DNA from 2 places in the Streptomyces sp. NPDC099050 genome. Region 2 is predicted to be linked to the other one. Evidence: riboswitches for the same ligand, from Rfam matches in the RefSeq annotation. Region 2 holds a riboswitch; the other holds the start of a gene.
What was found. A riboswitch is a leader RNA that binds a small molecule or an ion and turns the genes downstream of it on or off. The one in region 2 is predicted to bind ZMP and ZTP.

Region 1: it holds a riboswitch for ZMP and ZTP, as region 2 does, so the genes downstream of both, ACIQV3_RS23710 (bifunctional 5,10-methylenetetrahydrofolate dehydrogenase/5,10-methenyltetrahydrofolate cyclohydrolase) here and glyA (serine hydroxymethyltransferase) in region 2, are expected to answer to the same signal.

Annotation. Positions count from the first base shown of each region.
Region 1 is NZ_JBIWAE010000014.1:134,261-137,739, forward strand. Features, by position in the region: gene ACIQV3_RS23700 (RNA polymerase sigma factor) at 1-199, opposite strand, end outside; gene ACIQV3_RS23705 (class I SAM-dependent methyltransferase) at 413-1,174, opposite strand; ZMP/ZTP riboswitch at 1,275-1,375, shown strand; gene ACIQV3_RS23710 (bifunctional 5,10-methylenetetrahydrofolate dehydrogenase/5,10-methenyltetrahydrofolate cyclohydrolase) at 1,500-2,345, shown strand; gene ACIQV3_RS23715 (peptide MFS transporter) at 2,482-3,479, shown strand, end outside.
Region 2 is NZ_JBIWAE010000017.1:180,976-184,454, reverse strand. Features, by position in the region: gene ACIQV3_RS27025 (glutathionylspermidine synthase family protein) at 1-748, shown strand, start outside; gene rocD (ornithine--oxo-acid transaminase) at 775-1,980, opposite strand; ZMP/ZTP riboswitch at 2,091-2,181, shown strand; gene glyA (serine hydroxymethyltransferase) at 2,217-3,479, shown strand, end outside.

The DNA of each region.
Region 1 (3,479 bases), on a different contig from region 2:
CGCCCTCCTCGTCCAGGACCTGGTTCAGGCTGCGCAGGACCCGCTTCCACTGGTCCACCGGGATGCGGCCGGCCTCGAAGGCCTGGCGCACGTCATCACCGTTGATGTGACCCTGCTCGCGGCCGCGCTCGACAAGCGCGACCAGGGCCTCTGATTCGGCGATTTCCGTGGGGAACGTACGGGACGGGCTGAGCGACACAAGGAGCCTCTCGTTGCGAACAGATAAGGGGTGGCGGGACATCATCGCGCGAACTCGGGAAACAGACCCGAGGGGGGTCTGTATTCCGGGCCGCACGAGGACACCTGTCGGTTCATCGCATGCCCGAGTAGATTCGTTACGCGCTGAATTGAGTGACCTGCGCCACGCCGTGACCGGAGAGCCGGTCGCGGGTGGTCGCGTCCGCCCGTTTTGTCAGCCCGTTTTGCGGGCTTCGATGAGAAAGCGGGCGGTGTGCGCGACGAACGGGCCTTCGTGCGCGATCTGTTCGTGCAGCTCGCGCAGCCGGGCCCGATGCTGCCCGACCGTGAAGCCCGGCACCATCCAGATCACCTTCCTCAGAAAGTAGATCACGGCTCCGATGTCGTGGAACTCCGTCCGCAGCCGCTCGGAGCGCAGATCGACCACCTCCAGTCCCGCCTTCGTGGCCTCGGCGACCGCGTCGTCGGGGTGCCGGGCCCGCCGGACCGCCTCCGGCTGCGGGCCCAGGAAGTACTCCACGAGCTCGAAGACGCTCGCCGGCCCGACCTGCTGGGAGAAGTACGTGCCACCGGGCTTCAGCACCCGCGCGATCTCCTCCCACCAGATCGTCACCGGATGCCGGCTGGAGACGAACTCGAAGGCCTCGTCGCCGAACGGCAGCGGCGGCTCGTCGGAGTCCGCGACCACCACGGTGCCGAGCGGGTGCAGCAGCCTTGTCGCCTTGTCGACGTTCGGCGGCCAGGATTCGGTGGCCACCGTCAGCGGGGGCAGGGGCCCGGCTCCGGCGAGCACCTCCCCGCCGCCGGTCTGGATGTCCAGGGCGGAGCCGACCCGCGCCAGGTGCCGGGCCAGGAGGCGCTGGTACCCCCAGGAGGGGCGCTGCTCGGTGGCGCGGCCGTCGAGCCAGGAGAAGTCCCAGCCGTCCACGGAGACGGATTCCGCTTCCGCGACGAGATGGTCGAAAGTGCGCGTCATGTCTCGATCGTCCCAGGTCCGGCGCCGGTCATCCACCGGATTGCCGGGCGGGGCCACGCCGGACCCGGCGGACGTGTCGGGAGGCGGTCGCCTACACTGGGCGGCGGGCCGTGACTGGCGTTCGGGTGGATCACCACCGGGGAGCGGCCCGGCGTACTCCCGCATCCCGTACGCCGACTGCCGCGCGCCTGGGCGAACCGCGATCCCGCAGCGACGCTCAGGAGCCCCGATGACGACCCAGACGACCGCCCAGACGACCGCCCAGACGACCGCCCAGACCGGTTCCGCCGCCCCGGACGTTTCCGGCGCCCAAGCCGCCCGGCTGATGGACGGCACCGCCCTCGCCCGCCGCATCTCGGAGCGGACCGCCGAGTACGCCGCGAAGATCACCGAGCGCACCGGTACCTCGCCCTGTCTGGCCACCGTGCTCGTCGGCGAGGACCTCGCGTCCGTCACCTACGTCCGCATGAAGCAGAACCGCTGCGCCAAGGCCGGGATCACCTCCCGCCACGTGGAGCTGCCCGCCGCGACGACCACCGAGGAGCTCGTCGCCACCCTGACCGCGCTCTCCGAGGACCCGGAGATCAGCGGCATCCTGCTCCAGCACCCCGTCCCGCACCACATCGACGAGCGCGCCGCCTTCGAGGCCATCGCCCCGGGCAAGGACGTCGACGGGGTCACCATGCACTCCTTCGCCGCCATGGGCTTCGGACTGCCGGGCTTCGTCTCCTGCACCCCCGGCGGCATCATGCGGCTGCTGGAGGCCTACGACGTGGACCTGACCGGCAAGCACGCCGTGGTCGTCGGCCGCAGCGCGATCCTGGGCAAGCCCGCCGGGATGCTGCTCCTGGAACAGAACGCCACCGTCACCTACTGTCACTCCCGCACCGTGGACCTGCCGTCCATCGTCCGCCAGGCGGACGTGCTGGTCGCCGCCGTCGGCAAGGCCGAATTCATCCGCGGCGAGGACATCAAGCCGGGCGCCGTGGTCCTGGACGCCGGCTACAACGAGGGCAACGTCGGCGACGTCCACTTCGAGTCGGCCGCCGCCCGCGCCTCCCTGATCACCCCGGTCCCGGGCGGCGTCGGCCCGATGACCATCGCGGTGCTGCTGGAGCAGACCGTCCAGGCCGCCGCCGCGCAGGCGGGGCTGGCCCTCGCGGACCTCTGACCCGTCCCGCACCCCCCGTCGCGGGCGGAACGCCCCGGGCCCTTCGGCCCGGGGCGTTCCGTTTCCCGTGGTAACGGGCCGGAAGGACGATCCGGGACCGGCGCGGCCGGGCTCCAATGAAAATGTGAAGCCTTCGATGGACATGCAGAAGCCCCCGGCGTCGGACGCAGCACCGGACGCGGCGGCGGTGGGCGGGAAGCGCCACCCGCGCGGGCTCGCCACCCTCGTCCTCGCCGAGCTGTGGGAGCGGTTCAGCCTCTACGGCATGGTCGCCATCCTCGTGCACTTCCTCGCCGCCTCCCGCGGCCACGGGGGCATGGGACTCCACGAGGGCACCGCGGAGGCCGTGGAGGGCGTCTACATGGCCATGATCTCGCTGCTGGCGCTGCCCGGCGGCTGGATCGCCGACCGGTTCCTCGGCGCCCGGCGGGCCCTCCTGTGGGGCGGTGTGGTCATCATGGCCGGCCACGTCCTGATGGCAGTCCCGAACCCGGTCTTCGTCTGGCCCGGGCTGGTCCTCATCGTCATCGGCACCGGCCTGCTCAAGCCGAACATCTCCGCGCTGGTCGGCCGGCTGTACGCCGCCGACGACGACCAGCGGCGCGACGCCGGCTACTCGATCTTCTACATGGGCATCAACCTCGGCGCCGTCATCGCCCCGCTCGTCGTCGGCTACCTCGGCGAGGAGGTCAACTGGCACCTCGGCTTCGGCGCCGCCGCCGTCGGCATGGCCCTCGGCCTGGTCCAGTACGTCCTCGGCGGCCGCCGCCTGTCGGAGCAGCTGCGGGCGGAGCCCGTGGTCCGGCTCACCGCCGCCGAGCGGTCCAAGCTGCGCAAGTCCTCCTCGTACGGCCTGGTCTTCACCGCCGTACTGATCACCCTGCTGGCCGCCTCGCACGCGCTGAGCATCGACAACATCACCTTCGTGCTGACGATCGTCGCCGTCGTGGTCCCGGCGGGCGTGCTGCTCTCGATGTACCGCAGCCCCAAGATCGACCATGTCGAGAGGACCCGGCTGCGGGCCTACGTCTGGCTCTTCCTGGCCGCCACGCTGTTCTGGCTGGTCTACGACCAGATGGGCAACGAACTGAACATGTTCGCCGCCCAGAAGACCGACCTGTCCCTGCTCGGGCG
Region 2 (3,479 bases):
CGGTGCCGACCAGTGGAACTCCCTCCACGAGCGGCTCGTCGAGGCCTGGCGCCGCCAGGCCGAGCTGCTGCCGCCCGGCCCGGTGCACTTCGCGCACTCCGAGACCGACGAGCTCGGCGAGGACCTGATGACGGTCGCCTACCTCCAGGAGACCGCCGAGCAGGCCGGCATCGAGGCGCGCGAGCTGTCGGTGGAGGCGATCGGCTGGGACTCCCTGTCGGGCCGGTTCGTCGACGAGAAGCTCGGCTTCATCCGCGCGATCTTCAAGCTCTACCCGTGGGAGTGGCTCACCACCGACGAGTTCGCCCCGCAGGTCCTCGGGACGTACGACCACGGCGGCGGCTCCGGCACCACCGCCTGGATCGAGCCGCTGTGGAAGATGCTGCTCTCCAACAAGGCACTGCTGGCGGTCCTGTGGGAGCTCTTCCCGGAGCACCCGAACCTGTTGCCCGCCTACCTGGACGGCCCGCGCGAACTCGCCACGACCACCGGCTACGCGGCGAAGCCGCTGCTGGGGCGCGAGGGCGCGGGCGTCACCCTGCACCCGGTCGGCGGCGAGCCGTTCGCACCGGAGCAGGACGAGACGTACGTCTTCCAGGGCCTCGCCCCGCTGCCCGACTTCGACGGCAACCGGGTGGTGCTCGGCGCGTGGGTCGTCGAGGACGAGTCGGCGGGCCTCGGCATCCGCGAATCGGCGGGGCCGGTCACGGACGAGTACGCCCGCTTCCTGCCCCACGTCATTTTGTAGGACGCAGCATCCTTTGGTCCGCCGGGTCAGTCGCCCAGGACGGACCTGAGCTGGTCCAGCCCCCAGTCCAGGTCCTCCTTGGAGATCACCAGCGGCGGCGCGATCCGGATGGTCGATCCGTGGGTGTCCTTGACGAGCACCCCGAGCCCCATCAGCTTCTCGGAGATCTCCCGGCCGGTGCCGCGCGCCGGGTCGATGTCCACGCCCGCCCACAGCCCGCGGCCCCGTACGGCGGTCACGGCGCCGCCGCCGACCAGCAGGTTCAGCTCCCGGTGCAGGTGGTCGCCGAGCTCGGTGGCGCGCTGCTGGTGCTCGCCGGTGCGCAGCATCGCGATGACCTCCAGGGCGACCGCGCAGGCCAGCGGGTTGCCGCCGAAGGTGGAGCCGTGCTCGCCCGGCTTGAACACGCCGAGCACGTCGCGGTCGGCCACCACCGCCGACACCGGCACGACCCCGCCGCCCAGTGCCTTGCCGAGGATGTACACGTCGGGGACGACGTCCTCGTGCTCGCACGCGAAGGTCTTCCCGGTGCGGCCCAGGCCCGACTGGATCTCGTCGGCCATGAACAGGACGTTCCGCTCGCGCGTCAGTTCCCGTACGCCCCGCAGGTATCCGGCCGGCGGCACGAGCACGCCGGCCTCGCCCTGGATCGGCTCCAGGAGCACGGCGACGGTGTTGGAGGTGACGGCGGCGGCGAGCGCGGTGAGGTCCCCGTACGGGACGATCTCGAAGCCGGGGGTGTAGGGGCCGAAGTGGTCGCGGGCCTCGTGGTCGGTGGAGAACGACACGATGGTCGTGGTCCGGCCGTGGAAGTTGTCGGCCGCCACCACGATCTTGGCGTGGCCGTCCGGGACGCCCTTGACCTCGTACCCCCACTTGCGGGCGGTCTTCACCGCCGTCTCCACGGCCTCGGCGCCGGTGTTCATCGGCAGGACCGCTTCCTTGCCGCACAGCGCCGCGAGCTCGGTACAGAAGTCCGCGAAGCGGTCGTGGTGGAAGGCGCGGGAGGTGAGGGTGACCCGCTCCAGCTGGGCGCGGGCGGCGTCGAGCAGCCGGCGGTTGCCGTGGCCGAAGTTCAGGGCGGAGTAACCCGCGAGCATGTCGAGGTAGCGGCGGCCCTCCACGTCGGTCATCCACGCACCCTCGGCGGTGGCGACGACGAGGGGCAGGGGGTGGTAATTGTGCGCGCTGTGCGCGTCGGCGGAGCGGATGGCATCAGCAGTTGTCGACACGGGGTCTCCGATCGTCCGTCAAGCCAGTGACGAGGTGGCGTCACTGTCCCCATCCTCGCTCGAATAGCGGACGGAGAAACCTTTCTCGGGGCGTGCCCGCTAAGGTGTCGGACACGCACGGCGACTGGCGCACGGAGAACCAACTCCGGGGGAGCCGTGCGCGCACGACCGCATACAGGGCCGCTCGCCTGGGCCTCGCGGGGACGAGATCCGACATCGACCCCGGAGGAACCGCCATGAGCGCGAACCACCACCCGTACCGCCACCCCGCCCTGCTGGCGACCGACCCCGAGCTGGCGTCCTTCGTCGCCGCCGAGGAAACCCTCCAGGCGGAGACCCTCCGCCTCATCCCGAGCGAGAACTACGTGTCCTCGGCCGTGCTGGAGGCCTCCGGCACGGTGCTGCAGAACAAGTACAGCGAGGGCTACCCGGGCCGCCGCTACTACGAGGGCCAGCAGAACATCGACCGCATCGAGGCGCTGGCCGTGGAGCGGGCGAAGGGCCTCTTCGGAGTCGACCACGCCAACGTGCAGCCGTACTCCGGCTCGCCCGCCAACCTCGCGGTGTACCTGGCCTTCGCCGAGCCCGGGGACACGGTGATGGGCATGGCGCTGCCGATGGGCGGACACCTGACGCACGGCTGGGGGGTCTCGGCGACGGGCTCCTGGTTCCGCGGCGTGCAGTACGGGGTGCGGGCGGAGACCGGTCTCATCGACTACGACGCCGTACGGGACCTCGCGCTGGCGGAGCGGCCCAAGCTGATCTTCTGCGGCGGTACGGCACTGCCGCGCACGATCGACTTCGAGGCCTTCGCCTCGATCGCCAAGGAGGCGGGCTCGGTCCTCGTCGCCGACGTGGCGCACATCGCCGGCCTGATCGCGGGCGGGGCGCACCCCTCCCCGGCGGGTCACGTGGACGTGATCTCGACGACCACCCACAAGACCCTGCGCGGCCCGCGCGGCGCGATGCTGATGTGCCGCGAGGAGCACGCGAAGGCCATCGACAAGGCGGTCTTCCCCGGCCTCCAGGGCGGCCCGCACAACCAGACGACGGCCGGTATCGCCGTGGCGCTCCACGAGGCCGCGCAGCCCTCGTTCGTGTCGTACGCGCACGCGGTCGTGGCCAACGCGAAGGCGCTGGCCGCGGCTCTGCTGGAGCGGGGCTTCGACCTGGTCTCGGGCGGTACGGACAACCACCTGATCCTGATCGACCTCACGGGGAAGTCGGTGTCGGGCAAGATCGCGGCGAAGGCGCTGGACCGGGCGGGGATCGTCGTGAACTACAACACGGTGCCGTTCGACCCGCGCAAGCCGTTCGATCCGTCGGGGATCCGGATCGGCACGCCGTCGCTGACCTCGCGGGGGCTCGGCGTCGAGCACATGCCGGTGGTCGCCGACTGGATCGCGGGGGCCGTCTCCGCGGCCGCCCTTGGCGATGAGGCGGCCCTCGGCAAGATCCGGGCCGAGGTCGCCGACCTCATGGCGGCCTTCCCTGCCCCG